Regions from separate parts of the Bradyrhizobium sp. USDA 10063 genome, predicted to be linked through region 1. Evidence: riboswitches for the same ligand, from Rfam matches in the RefSeq annotation. Region 1 holds a riboswitch; the other holds the start of a gene.
What was found. Region 1 has a riboswitch for cobalamin ahead of ACVJGD_RS38510 (DUF1636 family protein). Riboswitches for the same ligand answer to the same signal wherever they lie in the genome.
Positions count from the first base shown of each region.

Region 1 (6,829 bases):
CGCCTCATCGCGGATCGCTGCGATCAGGCGCTGGCGGCGCGCGGGATTAAGACCATCGGCCGTCGAATATTCATCGAGCAATTGCTCGAGCCGGCGCAGTCCTTCCGGCAACGCCGCCCGCGCTAACGGCGGCGGCAAATGGCCGATTGTCACCGCGCCGATGCGGCGCTTGGCCTGCGCCGCTTCGCCGGGATCGTTGACGATGAAGGGATAGATCACGGGCACGTCGCCGATCAGCGCTTCCGGCCAGCAAGTAGCCGACAGCGCGACGGACTTGCCGGGCAGCCACTCCAGCGTTCCATGCGCGCCCATGTGGACGACCGCGTCGACCTCTTGCTGCCTGAGCCAGAGATAGAACGCGACATAGGCGTGGCGAGGCGTGCGCGAGAGATCGTGATAATCGGTGTCGCGATCATTCAGGTCGCCGCGGTCCGGCTGGAGCGCGACGATCGTCTTGCCGCGCCGGATCGCAGCGAAATGAAATTCGCCGCCACGGCAGGCGGGGTCGTCTTCCGGCGCGCCCCAGGCGGCTGCGAGATCATCGTGTAACTCTCGCGGAAGCCTGGCCACCTCGGTGCGGTAATCGCAAACTTTCCAGGTCAATTTCTCGCATAGGAGAGTTTTGCCGAGCACCCCCGCCGCCTCGACGTCGTATCCCGCGCCGGCGAGATCGGACAGCAGCGTTTCAACTGATGCGAGCGCATCGAGTCCGACCGCATGCGCGATCTGGTGCGGGCGGCCAGGATAGTTCGAGAGCACAATCGCCAGTCGCTTCTCGACCGCCGGCTTGTTCGCGATCCTGTGCCAGGCCACGATTCGATCCACGACAGCATTGACGCGTTCGTCGTCGGGCCTATGCGACAGGCGTGCGAATTGCAGATCGGGATCGCGCTCGCCCGGCGATTTGAAGCTGACCACGCCTGCAAACAGCCGGCCGTCAACCTCCGGCAAAACCACATGCATTGCCAGATCAGCCGGCGTTAGTCCACGAAGCGATTCCAACCAATCATCGCGCCGGACCGTCGACAGCGCGACCTGGAATACCGGGCAGGATGCGGCATCGAAAGGCGTCGTCCCGTCTTCTCCGACCGCGGAGAAGGCGGTCGCATTGACGATCACAGCGGGAGGGCATTGCTTGAATTTTCCCCTCAGCCAATCCGCCACGCCAGCAGCCTTCAGCGAGCTGACGAACACGCCGTAAGCATCAAAACCTTTCTGCCGCAATGCTGCAATCAGCGCGTCGACCGGGGCGGTGTCTGCCGCGGTGAGATAGGAACGATAGAAGGTGACGAATGCGCCTGCCCGCTGGTCGGAAGTTGGCTGCAGTACGATTGCGCCGCGGCGCGGATCGTAGAAACCGATCTCAGGAATTTCGATCTCACCGATGGCACGCCCAGCATGGAGGCCCGACGCCAGCGCGAGTTGGGCGATCGCAGCCTGCGCCGCTATCGTTCCCCCTTCTTCGCACAAGGCCCTCAGGTGTCGGAGCGTCGAGACGGGCAATGTCGAGAACGCATCCAGGCGCGGGTCATCACGACAGTCGGCCGGAAGCACCGCAAGCGCGATGTCGCGCTCCTTCGCCAGTTGATGCAGGGCAGCCAGCCCATATGACCAGTAGGATTCGCCACCGATCAAGCGCACCAAGATGCCGCGCGCATGCGACGCCGTCCGCTCGATATAGGTGTCGACCGAAAGCGGATGACGCAGCTCTGCGAGATTTGCGAGCCTCAGCGACGGCAGGCCGCCGCGGCCGCGGCGCCAGCCGGAAGCGAAAGCGGCGAGATCGCTATCGGAGTACGAGAGCACAACAAGGTCGGCCGGATCCTGGCCGAGATCCTTAGGCGTCGCGGTCTCCTCAAGACCGCGGCTCTCGCGAAAGACGACGTGCATCAGACACCAAGTCCCGCCCTGATGGCAGGCTCATCGATATTGTTGTGTTCACCGATCACAACCAGCTTCGACTGCCTCGGCCGCGTGCCCCAGGGTATATCGAACTGATGTTGCACCCGCTCCCCGACTGATTGCAGGAGCAATCGCATTGGCTTGCCCGCGACCGCGATGTATCCCTTCGCGCGCAGGACGTTCTGTTCACGCGCAAGCCGCCGGATCGATGCGACCAAGGCAACGACGTCAGCAACTTCCGGGAGATCGACGACAACCGAGGCGAAGTCGTTGTGCTCGTGTTCTTCTTCGCCGTCATGATGAGAAGGTCGCGCGGCGAGATCGTCTTCTGCAGCTGCTTCGAGACCAAGGATTACGCGCGCATCGACTGCACCGTCGACGACCGGCAGCATCGGCACGCGACGCGGCATTTCGGCGAGGATCGCCGCCTTGGCCGCTTCAACTCCGTCCGCGCCAGCAAGGTCCGCCTTAGTGAGCAGCACGATATCCGCGCACGCGATCTGATCCTCGAACACTTCCGACAGCGGCGTCTCGTGATCGAGGTTTTCATCGGCCGCGCGCTGTGCCTCCACCGCGGCGAGATCCGGCGCAAAACGGCCGGCCGCCACCGCCTCGGCGTCGGCCAGTGCAATCACGCCGTCGACCGTGATCCTTGAACGGATCTCCGGCCAATCGAAGGCCTTGAGCAACGGCTTCGGAAGGGCGAGGCCCGACGTCTCGATCAGAATATGGTCGGGCTTTACCCTGCGCGAGAGCAGCTGCTCGATGGCGGGAATGAAGTCGTCGGCGACCGTGCAGCAGATGCAACCATTGGCGAGCTCGACGATGTTCTCGGCGGGACAGTCGGCGTCCGCGCAGGATTTCAGAATCTCCCCGTCCACGCCCTCGCTGCCGAACTCGTTGACGAGCACCGCAAGCTTCTTGCCGTTCGCGTTGGCAATCAGGTGCTGGATCAGGGTCGGCTTGCCCGAACCGAGAAAGCCCGTGACGACGGTGACCGGGACCTTGGCGAGCGTGTTCATTCTGCGGCCTCCGACAGGACAGCGATGGGTGGAATGCGGGCAAGCGATTGCTTGCGGAAGATCTCTGGCCGGCTGCGCCATGGCACGATGCCGTCGGGCGCCGCCGCATAGGCCGCAGCTCCGGCAACAGGCGCGTTTGCCTCCGACAGGGGTCCATAGACGTAGGACCAGCGTCCCGGCGCGCTGAGTGCAACCGAGCACCCCTGGCTGCAAGCCGACAGGCACTCGACTGGAACAACATTGACGCCTTCCGGCACGCCAGCCTGAAGGATCGCGCTGTGCCGATGCGCGCCTGGCGTGGCTTCGCCTTCCATTGCCGATTGGCCGGCACGGCAGGTAATGTAGACGTGAAGCGTGACGGTCATCGCCCTCCTCGACGTTTGGCGGAGGCGATGAGGCGCACGAACCGTGGACATAGGGGTTCGCTGCCGTCGCGGAGCACCCCGTCCGCCGGTCTCAAATCTCTGCGCTGGCAGGTCTCCCGGCTTGCGGAGCAGGTTTTCCCTTCGATCTCCACCTTCCCAACCCCTTAACAGGTCAGTGGCTCTTGAAGATCTCTCCGGTCACGGTCGCGGGGGCGGCTGCGTTTCAGGCTCAGGCTTCGTGGCTAGAGCCCTATCGCATTCCCTCTTCGCCTGTCGTAGGACAGGAACCAACGCCGCTCCACCATTTGCCCAAGCGTGCAACTTGTCAAGCCAAAGGAACGTCCAGATGACTTCCGAGACTGATACCGCTGAGGAGGAGACCGTGATCTCGGAAGCCTCGCTGGACAACCGCCATACGACCAAAATGGCCAAGAAAAAAGTCGCGCGCGACCGGATGAGGGCGACTAAGAGCCGCGAAAGGGACTCATCATCGTCCACACCAGGGGCAAGAAAAATCTTCTTCGGCCTTCGGCATGATCATGCGGTGCGTAGCGCATGGCTTCCCCTGCGCCGTCGTACAATTCATCAAGCGTGCGTGGGACACCGGCGAGCGCCGCCTGCTGACCGGACGTTTTGGCGATCTGTGCCAGTTCCATGCGATGGGTGAAGGCTTTACCTGGGAAACACAGGACCGCGCCCGCGACATCGCCGCCGTCCGTGCCGCATGGGAAAGCCCATGCAGCTGATCGCCGATCAAGCATTGCGCATGATCGTTCTCGAGGAGATTAACATTGCGCTTCGTTACGACTATCTGGAGATCGGCGAGGTCGTCGAGTTCGTGAAGAATTCAAAGCCACCGATGACGCACGTCGTCCTCACCGGACGTAACGCGAAGAAAGAATTGATCGACGCCGCCGACCTCGTCACGGAGGTGACGCTGGTGAAGCATCCCTTCCGATCCAAGGCGCAGCCCGGCGTCGAGCTCTGACGAAGCTACCGGGAATCCGATTCGGTGGCGCGCGCATTGATGATCCAGGGGGCAGGCTCCGACGTGGGCAATTCGCTCATCGTCGCTGGCCTTGCGCGTGCAGCGATCCGCCGCGGCTATCGCGTACTTCCGTTCAAGCCGCAGAACATATCGAACAATGCGGCCGTGACCGCCGACGGCGGCGAGATCGGACGCGCGTAGGCATTGCAGGCGCAAGTCGCAGGCGTCGAGCCCCATACCAACATGAATCCCGTCCCGCTTAAGCCGGAGACGGAATTGGGTGCCCAGATCATCGTGCAGGAACGCCGCCTGGCGACGCTGGGCGCCCGTGCATACGCTGCGATGAAGCCATCGCTGATGGAGCCCGGTCCTCGAAAGTTTCGGACGCCTGAAGCGTCGCGCCGATCTTGTTCTGGTCGAGGGCGCCGGCTTGCCCGCATTCATGTGGCTGATTCCGCCGGCGCGGTCGGATGGACTTTCGGCCGGAGCCGGACAGCCGCCGGGGCGAAGCGCGGCAATTGCATTTCGTCTCGGGGCTCTTTGTCTCGTGTGCGGTTTCGGGTCGAGCAAGGCGGTGATCGGAGCGATTCTGCTCTCACTGGCGGGGCTGATACTGGCGTGGCTTGCAACGAGGCAGGTCGGAGGACAGACAGGTGATATATTGGGCGCGTTCGAACAGATTGGCGAGATCGCGATCTTGTTGATGGCGACCGCCCTCCTCCATGCGGAACTTCGACTTTGATGATCTCATTCGATGAAGCTTTTCGCCGACAATTGCGCGAACTGTTCGTGTGGCGCCGCGACGTGCGGCGCTTTCGCCCCGATCCGCTGCCGAGCGGCGCCATGGAGCGGCTCATTGAGATCGCCTGCCCATCCCCCTCGGTCGGCCTGAGTCAGCCCTGGCGCTTCGTAATCGTTGATAGTGAAGCGCGACGGCGCGCGATCATTGAGGACTTTAAGACCTGCAATGCCTGCGCGTTAAGCGCCTATTCCGGTGAGCGGGCGGCGCGCTACACGACGCTGAAGCTCGCCGGCCTCGAAGAGGCGCCTGGGCATCTGGCGGTATTCTCGGAAAAAGCATGCGAAACCGGGCACGGGCTGGGTCGTGCGACGATGCCGGAGACCATCGACTATTCCGTCGTCGCGGCCATTTGCTCGGCATGGTTGGCCGCGCGTGCAGAAGGCATCGGGATTGGCTGGGTGTCGATACTCAATCCGGTCCGCATCTGCGAGATTCTCGACGTGCCGGCGTCCTGGAAGTTGATCGCCTATCTTTGCGTCGGCTACCCCCAGGCGGACTTTGACCGACCTGAGCCTGAACGGGCCACGTGGGAATATCGACGAAGGTCGACCGAATTCACGACTCGACGTTAAGGCTGTCGAACATTTCAACGAGCAATTGGAATCGAAAGGGGCCGCCTCTTTGCGACCCCCTGCCGGTGAAAATTGATCCGGAATGAAATGGAGCCCCGGCAAGAGCCATCCTAGAGTTTTCCACAGCCCTGTTCCGTAAGAGCATGGTGTCCCCATTTCCGCGAGTGTCCATTCAAACACCCCTATTGAGCCAGGGCCTTCGCCAGCTGTCCGCCAAAAAGAAAATGGCCCTCAGCTCCGGGGCTGCCGCCTGGGGCCATACTTACCTCAATAAGGCGCTAAACGCATGTCCAGTTTGTTCGGGCGATTGTCCTGAACTTGCGCCAAACCACTGCCGGGGGGCTCGGCGTTAACTTGGAGCGCCGAGGTGTCAGCTCGATCCTAACCTGTCTGGTGTCTCGGGCTTTTCCGCCTACGCCAAAATCCTGCAAACGGCGCCGTTTTCTCGCGGTATCCCATTCAAAAACGACAACGATCAGTCCGACCGGCATCATGCCGAGCGCCAACGTTATCAGCACCATCTCGAATACGCGCAAAGGTTCTCCAATTGCCACAGAGGTTTATGGCAGAACGTAGATCGGGCTGGAGCCGTGAATTTGACGAGCCGATCGCAGTGCCCACGGACGCCAATTTCGTCACCTGCACGACGCGGCTAACTGAATAGCGGCCAAGCCTTTGGTTCTGAGCACTTCTCATCGGGACGATGTTCTTTTGGCCCTAGACAGCAGCTTTTCGAAGGCGATCTTCATTGGATCAATAGTGGCTAGATTCATAAATCTCGGCTGGAAGGTAGCGGAGGAATACGAACGTCTCCCTCTATATGCCGAGAAGTGGAAACCCACGAATGACACTATCCCCAGCCCCGCTCAATAAGGGCCCGGTAGGTATCCATCGACCTCCTCGCTCCCTCGTTTCAAATGAGAAAGGCTGTATGGCTCCTGCAGACGCTCCTTGAAGCAACGGTGCAAGTCCCTCGCCTGAAGTTAAGGCCACGGCTTGGGGGCAGAGCTGAGGCCCTGCTTTATGCGATAGGCCAGCGGCAAGTTCAGTTTCCGCAAGGCTCCAAAGCACGAAATCGGATCCGCCATCCCCGGCGATATCCTCATCCTACGCAGGCTGAACATGTACGCCTCTCCCCCACCGCCGCCGCTGGCTGTGTAGGCCCTGAGCCGATGTCA
Region 1 is NZ_JBSSGP010000002.1:7,764,203-7,771,031, reverse strand. It holds gene cobN (cobaltochelatase subunit CobN) at 1-1,890, opposite strand, end outside; gene cobW (cobalamin biosynthesis protein CobW) at 1,890-2,924, opposite strand; gene ACVJGD_RS38510 (DUF1636 family protein) at 2,921-3,289, opposite strand; cobalamin riboswitch at 3,379-3,596, opposite strand; partial or broken gene cobO (cob(I)yrinic acid a,c-diamide adenosyltransferase) at 3,636-4,277, shown strand; partial or broken gene ACVJGD_RS38500 (nucleotide-binding protein) at 4,317-4,716, shown strand; gene ACVJGD_RS38495 (adenosylcobinamide-GDP ribazoletransferase) at 4,720-5,019, shown strand; gene bluB (5,6-dimethylbenzimidazole synthase) at 5,019-5,651, shown strand.

Region 2 (6,829 bases), 3.3 Mb from region 1:
TCACCGAGAAGCGCGCCGATCTCGAAGCGCTGGCCAAGGGACTGCTCGAGTTCGAGACGCTGACCGGCGACGAGATCATCGATCTCTTGAAGGGCAAGAAGCCGAACCGTGAGTCCGTGCTCGAGCCAACCACGCCGCGTGCTTCCGCCGTGCCGCCTGCCGGCAAGTCGCGCCCGCGCCCAGATCCGGACCCCGGCCTGGAGCCGCAGCCTCAGGCGTAAGCGCAATCAGAGAGCAAGACGTGCAGAAGCCCGGCCTAGCGCCGGGCTTCTACTTTACTTTGTGATTGCTCCACAACAGGCATCGGTGGTTATGGGTCCTGGCCTTCGCCAGGACGACACCGTCATTGCGAGGAGCGCAAGCGACGAAGCAATCCATTCTCCGCAAGCAGCGAAATGGATTGTTTCGCTAGCGCTCGCAATGACGTGGCAGCCGACTGCAGATCGTCATGCCGTCGCGGGCGCGCCGAGATGCACGGCCAGTATGTGCTCCGGCGTCTCGACGACCTCGATCTTCTCGCCATCACCGCCGACGAAAGAAAGCACGGTGCGCTCGCCGTCGCGCCACATGCTGCCGACGAGCGCGATATTGATGTGAACGGGCTGCCCCGTCTCGAACCTCGTGCATTGAATCCAGAAGCGCATGGCGTTCTCCTCCTCAAATCGCCACAGGATACGAGACGGGGCCTCACCGTCTAGGCAAGCGATCGCAATTCGCGCGCGGCGGCGACCATGTTGGCAAGTGCCGGGCGCACCTCCTCCCACTTGCGGGTCTTCAAGCCGCAGTCGGGATTGATCCAGAGTTGGGCATCGGAGAGCCGTTGCCTTGCGAGCTTGAGAAGGTCGGTGATCTCGCCGACATCAGGCACGCGCGGCGAATGGATATCGTAAACGCCGGGGCCGATTTCGTTCGGGTAGCGATAGTTCCGGAAGGCGTCGAGCAATTCCATTTTCGAGCGCGAGGTCTCGATCGAGATGACGTCCGCGTCCATCGCTGCGATGGCGTCGATGATGTCGTTGAATTCGGAGTAGCACATATGGGTGTGGATCTGGGTCTCGTCCTGCACGCCGGAGGAGCAGATGCGAAAACTGTCGACCGCCCAGTCTAGATAGCTATTCCATTCCGACCTGCGCAGCGGCAGGCCTTCGCGCAGCGCGGCCTCATCGATCTGGATCATGCCGGCGCCGGCCGCCTCGAGATCAAGCACCTCATCGCGGATCGCGAGCGCGATCTGCCGGCACACTTCGCTGCGCGGCAGGTCGTCGCGAACAAACGACCAGTTCAGGATGGTCACGGGGCCCGTCAGCATCGCCTTCACCGGCTTCGCTGTCAGCGACTGCGCGAATTGCCACCATTCGACGGTCATGGGGTGCGGGCGCGAGACGTCGCCGTAGAGGATCGGCGGCCGGACGCAGCGCGAGCCATAGGACTGCACCCAACCGAGCTCGGTGAAGGCGAAGCCGGAAAGCTGCTCGCCAAAATACTGCACCATGTCGTTGCGCTCGAACTCGCCATGGACCAGGACGTCAAGCCCGATGTCCTCCTGCCAGCGCACTGCGCGCGCCGTCTGATCCTGCAGATAGGTCTTGTACGCGGTATCACTGAGCGCGCCCTTGGCATGTGCGGCGCGTGTGTTCCTGACGTCGGTCGTCTGCGGAAAGGAGCCGATGGTCGTGGTCGGGAAGCGCGGCAGGTTGAACCGCTCGTGCTGCACCTCGGCGCGCTCGGCAAATGGGCTGGCGCGATGGCGCATGCCGTCATCGACGGCGGCGAGACGCTGCGCGACAGCCGCATTGTGAATCCGGGGCGAGATCTTGCGCGCGGCAGCGGCGGCGTCGGATGCGCGTATCGCTTCTGACGCATGCGCCCGGCCGCTTCCAAGCGCCGCTCCCAGCGCGGCAAGCTCTTCGAGCTTCTGCACCGAGAATGAAAGCCAGGTCTTCACTTCGGGATCGAGCTTGCTTTCCAGCGCGAGATCGATCGGCACATGAAGCAGCGAGCAGGACGGCGCGAGCTGGATGCGCTCCTTGCCGAGTTTCGCGACGACAGGTTCGAGCCGCTCGAAGATTCGAGTCAGATCCGCACGCCATATGTTACGGCCGTCGATCACGCCGAGCGACAGCACGCGCTCTTTCGGAATGTCCATGAGATCGCCGAGCTGCTCCGGCGCACGCACGAGATCGAGATGCAGGCCGGCGACCGGAAGATCAAACGCGACCGCACGATTGCCGTCGAGCCCACCAAAATAGGTTGCCAGCATGATCCTGATGCTCGGCACCGCTTTGGCGATTTCGGAATAGGCGCGACGTAGGGCCTGCTGAGCGGCGGCGTCCAGATCAAGCACGAGACAGGGCTCGTCGATCTGCACCCATTCCGCACCGCGGGCGGCGAGTTCGCGCAATATTTCGATGTAGACCGGCAAGAGCCTGTCGAGCAGCGACAGCGTGTCGAAATGCGGATCCTTGGACTTGGCCAGTTTCAGGAACGTGACCGGGCCGACCAGCACGGGACGCGTCTGATAACCCAGCGCCTTCGCCTCCTCATACTCTTCGATCGGCTTGCGCGAGGCGAGCGCAAAATACTGGTTCTTGCGAAGCTCCGGCACCATGTAGTGATAGTTGGTGTCGAACCATTTCGTCATCTCGAGTGCGGCCACGCCGTGTGCGTGATGGGCATGTCCGCAGTCGCCAGCGTCGCCCTCTACGCCGCGCGCCATCGCGAAATAGGTCGCAAGCGGCACAGCACCGCCGGTCCAGCCGTAACTTTTTGGGATCGCGCCGACCATTGCGCAGGTGTCGAGCACCTGATCGTAGAACGAAAAATCGTTCGACGGGATCACGGTGATGCCGAGCTTCTTCTGCCGCGCCCAGTTGGCTGCGCGCAGCCCGACGCCGGTTTCGATCAGCGTCTTTTCGTCTATCGCGCCGGACCAGAAGCGTTCCAGCGCGAATTTCAGTTCACGGCGCGGACCGATCCGCGGCGTGCCGAGGGACGCAACAGCAAGTGAAGTGGGAGACATTGGCTTAACCCCATGAGTTGGGGGCAAAGGCCGTAGTGACACGTCTGGATTCCCTGAGCGATGGGCGCACGGAATCGCAACCGCACCACCGGGACACCCCGCCCGAGGACGTGTACGTTGTCGAGGCAGGTCTCCTGGCTCGCGGGTCGTCACTGCGGTCCGGCCTTCCCGAAGCCTTGCAGGCTTCAGTGGCAGTTGTGGACCGCGGCTCGCCGCTTACAGTTGCGGGGGCAGCTCCGGCTTCACACCGGCTTCCCTCTTAGCTCCGGAAAGATCTCTCCGAAGAACCACGACGCGTTCACTTACCGGCAAGATCGCGCGAACGTCAACTCGGCTGACATCACGTGCGCGTGGAGCCCGTTGTTCACAGCGCCAGCGGGGGGAGCCGAAATTTTTGCGCTTCGCCGATACGCGCCATTGACACCATTGTCCAAATCGCACCAGATGTAGCTGTCACGGTCCATCATGACGCAAGGAATGGTGGCTAAGAGGGAATCCGGTGATCGCGTATCGCTCGCGAGAATCCGGCGCTGCCCCCGCAACTGTAAGCAGTGAGTTGCTTCCGGCTTAGACGTCACTGATGCGGCATCGCATTGGGAAGACGGGGAGTAACGCCGACCTGCGAGCCAGGAGACCTGCCGTGACAGCAAAATAACGTCCACGGGCGGGGTGTCCCGGCGGTCGCTTGCAGGCTCATGCCGGTCCGCCGCCGGCATCATCACGCAGCGTCGCTCCTGGCATCCGGCCCCAGCAACATCACGGGGTTCGCAAGATGTCACTCTCTCTCGATCGCGAAGCAACAGTCGCGCCTCTCATTAACCTGCGGCCCGAATCGATCGCGGCGCCGGAAGCACAACTTCCGATGCAGGTGATCCGTCGCAACGGCATGGTGTCGCAATTCGATGCCGGCAAGATCTCGGTGGCAATGACCAAGGCCTTCCTTGCGGTCGAAGGTCATACGGCGGCTGCGTCGCGGCGCGTTCACGAAGCGGTCGAGGCGTTGACGGCCGAGGTGGTCGGCGCGCTGTCGCGCCGGATGAGCGAAGGCCGCACCTTTCATATCGAAGACATCCAGGACCAGGTCGAACTGGCGCTGATGCGCAGCGGCCATCACAAGGTCGCGCGCGCCTATGTGCTCTATCGCGAGGAACGCGCGCGGCAGCGCGCCGAGCAGCAGGCGGCGAAATCGGCAAAGGCCGCGGCCGGCCCCGTCATCCATGTGACGCTCGCGGACGGCAGCAAGGTGCCGCTCGATCATGCGCGGCTGGCGATGATTGTCGGCGAGGCCTGCGCCGGACTCGACGGTGTCGAGGCCGCGCCGGTGGTCGCTGAAATCCAGCGCAATCTCTATGACGGCATCAGCCAGGATGAACTGGCGCTCGCCAGCGTGATGGCGGCGCGCACGCTGGTCGAGCAGGAGCCGAACTACGCCTATGTCAGCGCGCGCCTGCTGCTCGACAAGCTCCGCACCGAAGTGCTGTCCGTCGTGCAGGGCGCACCAACCACTGCGTCGCAGGCGGACATGGCGATCCGCTATGGCGAATACTTCCCGGCCTATGTCAAGGTGGGCATCCGCGCCGAATTGCTCGATCCCGAGCTCGGCCGCTTCGACCTCAACAAGCTCGCCGCGGCGCTGAAGCCGGAGCGCGATCTGACGTTCCAGTTCTTGGGGCTGCAGACGCTCTATGATCGCTATTTCCTGCATGCCCGCGGCAACCGGATCGAATTGCCGCAAGCCTTCTTCATGCGTGTCGCCATGGGGCTGGCACTCCGCGAGATCGACCGCGAGGCGCGCGCGATCGAGTTCTACAATCTCCTGTCCTCCTTCGACTTCATGGCGTCGACGCCGACGCTGTTCAATTCCGGCACGCTGCGCCCGCAATTGTCGTCGTGCTTCCTCACCACCGTTCCTGACGATCTCGACGGCATCTTCAAGTCGATCAAGGACAATGCACTGCTTGCCAAATATTCCGGCGGCCTCGGCAATGACTGGACGCGGGTGCGGGGGTTAGGCGCGCATATCAAGGGCACCAATGGCGAGAGCCAGGGCGTGGTGCCGTTCCTCAAAGTGGCCAACGACACCGCGATTGCGGTCAACCAGGGCGGAAAACGCAAGGGCGCGGTCTGCGCCTATCTCGAGACCTGGCACATCGACATCGAGGAGTTTTTGGACCTGCGCAAGAACACCGGCGACGATCGCCGCCGCACCCATGACATGAACACCGCGAACTGGGTGCCCGATCTCTTCATGCAGCGCGTCGAGGCCGACGGCGAATGGACGCTGTTCTCGCCGGACGAGACGCCCGATCTGCACGATCTCTACGGCAAGGCCTTTGCCGAGCGTTACGCGTCCTATGAAGAGAAGGCCGCGCGCGGCGAGATCCGCGTATCCAAGAAGATCCGCGCGGTCGATCTCTGGCGCAAGATGCTGACCATGCTGTTCGAGACCGGCCATCCCTGGATCACCTTCAAGGACCCCTGCAATTTGCGCTCACCGCAGCGCCATGCCGGCGTGATCCATTCCTCCAATCTCTGCACCGAGATCACGCTCAACACTTCGGATGAGGAAACCGCTGTCTGCAATCTCGGCTCGATCAACCTGCTCAACCATGTCGGTGAGCGCGGGCTCGACTCTGTCAGGCTGAGTCGGACGATCGCGACCGCGATGCGGATGCTCGACAATGTCGTCGACATCAACTTCTACACCATCCCCGAGGCGCGGCGCTCCAACCTGCGGCATCGGCCGGTCGGCCTCGGCCTGATGGGATTCCAGGATGCGCTGCATGTGCTGCGGATCCCGCTCGCTTCGGATGCGGCCGTTGCCTTCGCCGACACCGGCATGGAGGCGATCGCCTATCACGCGATCTCGGCCTCCGTCGATCTCGCCGCCGAGCGCGGGCGCTACCCGTCGTTCGAGGGATCGCTGTGGAGCCAGGGCATCCTGCCGATCGATTCGATCGAGCTGCTCGCAGAAGCACGCGGTGAAGTCGCGATGGACCGCTCGCGCACGCTGGATTGGGACGGCTTGCGCGAGCGCGTCAAGACGGTCGGCATGCGCAATTCCAACGTGATGGCGATCGCGCCGACGGCAACCATCTCCAACATCTGCGGCGTGGCGCAGTCGATCGAGCCCGCCTATCAGAACCTCTATGTCAAATCCAACATGTCCGGCGACTTCACCGTCGTGAACGCCTTCCTGGTGCGCGACCTCAAGGCGCGCGGGTTGTGGGACGAGGTGATGGTCAGCGACCTCAAATATTTCGATGGCAGCCTAGGTGCGATCGACCGTATCCCCGATGATCTAAAGGCGCTCTATGCGACCGCGTTCGAGATCGACAGCGCCTGGCTGATCGAAGCGGCGGCGCGGCGGCAGAAATGGATCGACCAGTCGCAGTCGCTCAACCTCTATATCGCCAACCCCTCCGGCAAGAAGCTCGATGCGCTGTATCGCCTGGCCTGGCAGCGCGGCCTGAAGACGACCTATTACCTGCGCTCGCGCAGCGCCACCCATGTCGAGAAGTCGACGCTGAAGGGCACCGACGGCAAGCTCAACGCCGTCAGCGTAGCCCCCGCGATGTCCAGCGCACCGGATTTGTCCGGCGCGATCGCGTGCTCGATCGACAACCCCGAATGCGAAGCCTGCCAGTGAGCAGCGGAATAAGGAGTAACGCCATGCTCGACTGGTCAGAGCCCACAAAGCCCGCGCGTCACGTGGCCATTCCCGTCATGAACCCCGCCACAGCCAGCAACCAGACCGGCTTAGGTGCGATCGATCGCCACGGCGGCCGTGTCTCGGTCGACGACAAGCGG
Region 2 is NZ_JBSSGP010000002.1:4,439,637-4,446,465, reverse strand. It holds gene ftsH (ATP-dependent zinc metalloprotease FtsH) at 1-221, shown strand, start outside; gene ACVJGD_RS23070 (hypothetical protein) at 447-644, opposite strand; gene metE (5-methyltetrahydropteroyltriglutamate--homocysteine S-methyltransferase) at 695-3,019, opposite strand; cobalamin riboswitch at 3,127-3,326, opposite strand; cobalamin riboswitch at 3,459-3,676, shown strand; gene ACVJGD_RS23060 (ribonucleoside-diphosphate reductase subunit alpha) at 3,792-6,668, shown strand; gene ACVJGD_RS23055 (ribonucleotide-diphosphate reductase subunit beta) at 6,692-6,829, shown strand, end outside.
Region 2: it holds a riboswitch for cobalamin, as region 1 does, so the genes downstream of both, metE (5-methyltetrahydropteroyltriglutamate--homocysteine S-methyltransferase) here and ACVJGD_RS38510 (DUF1636 family protein) in region 1, are expected to answer to the same signal.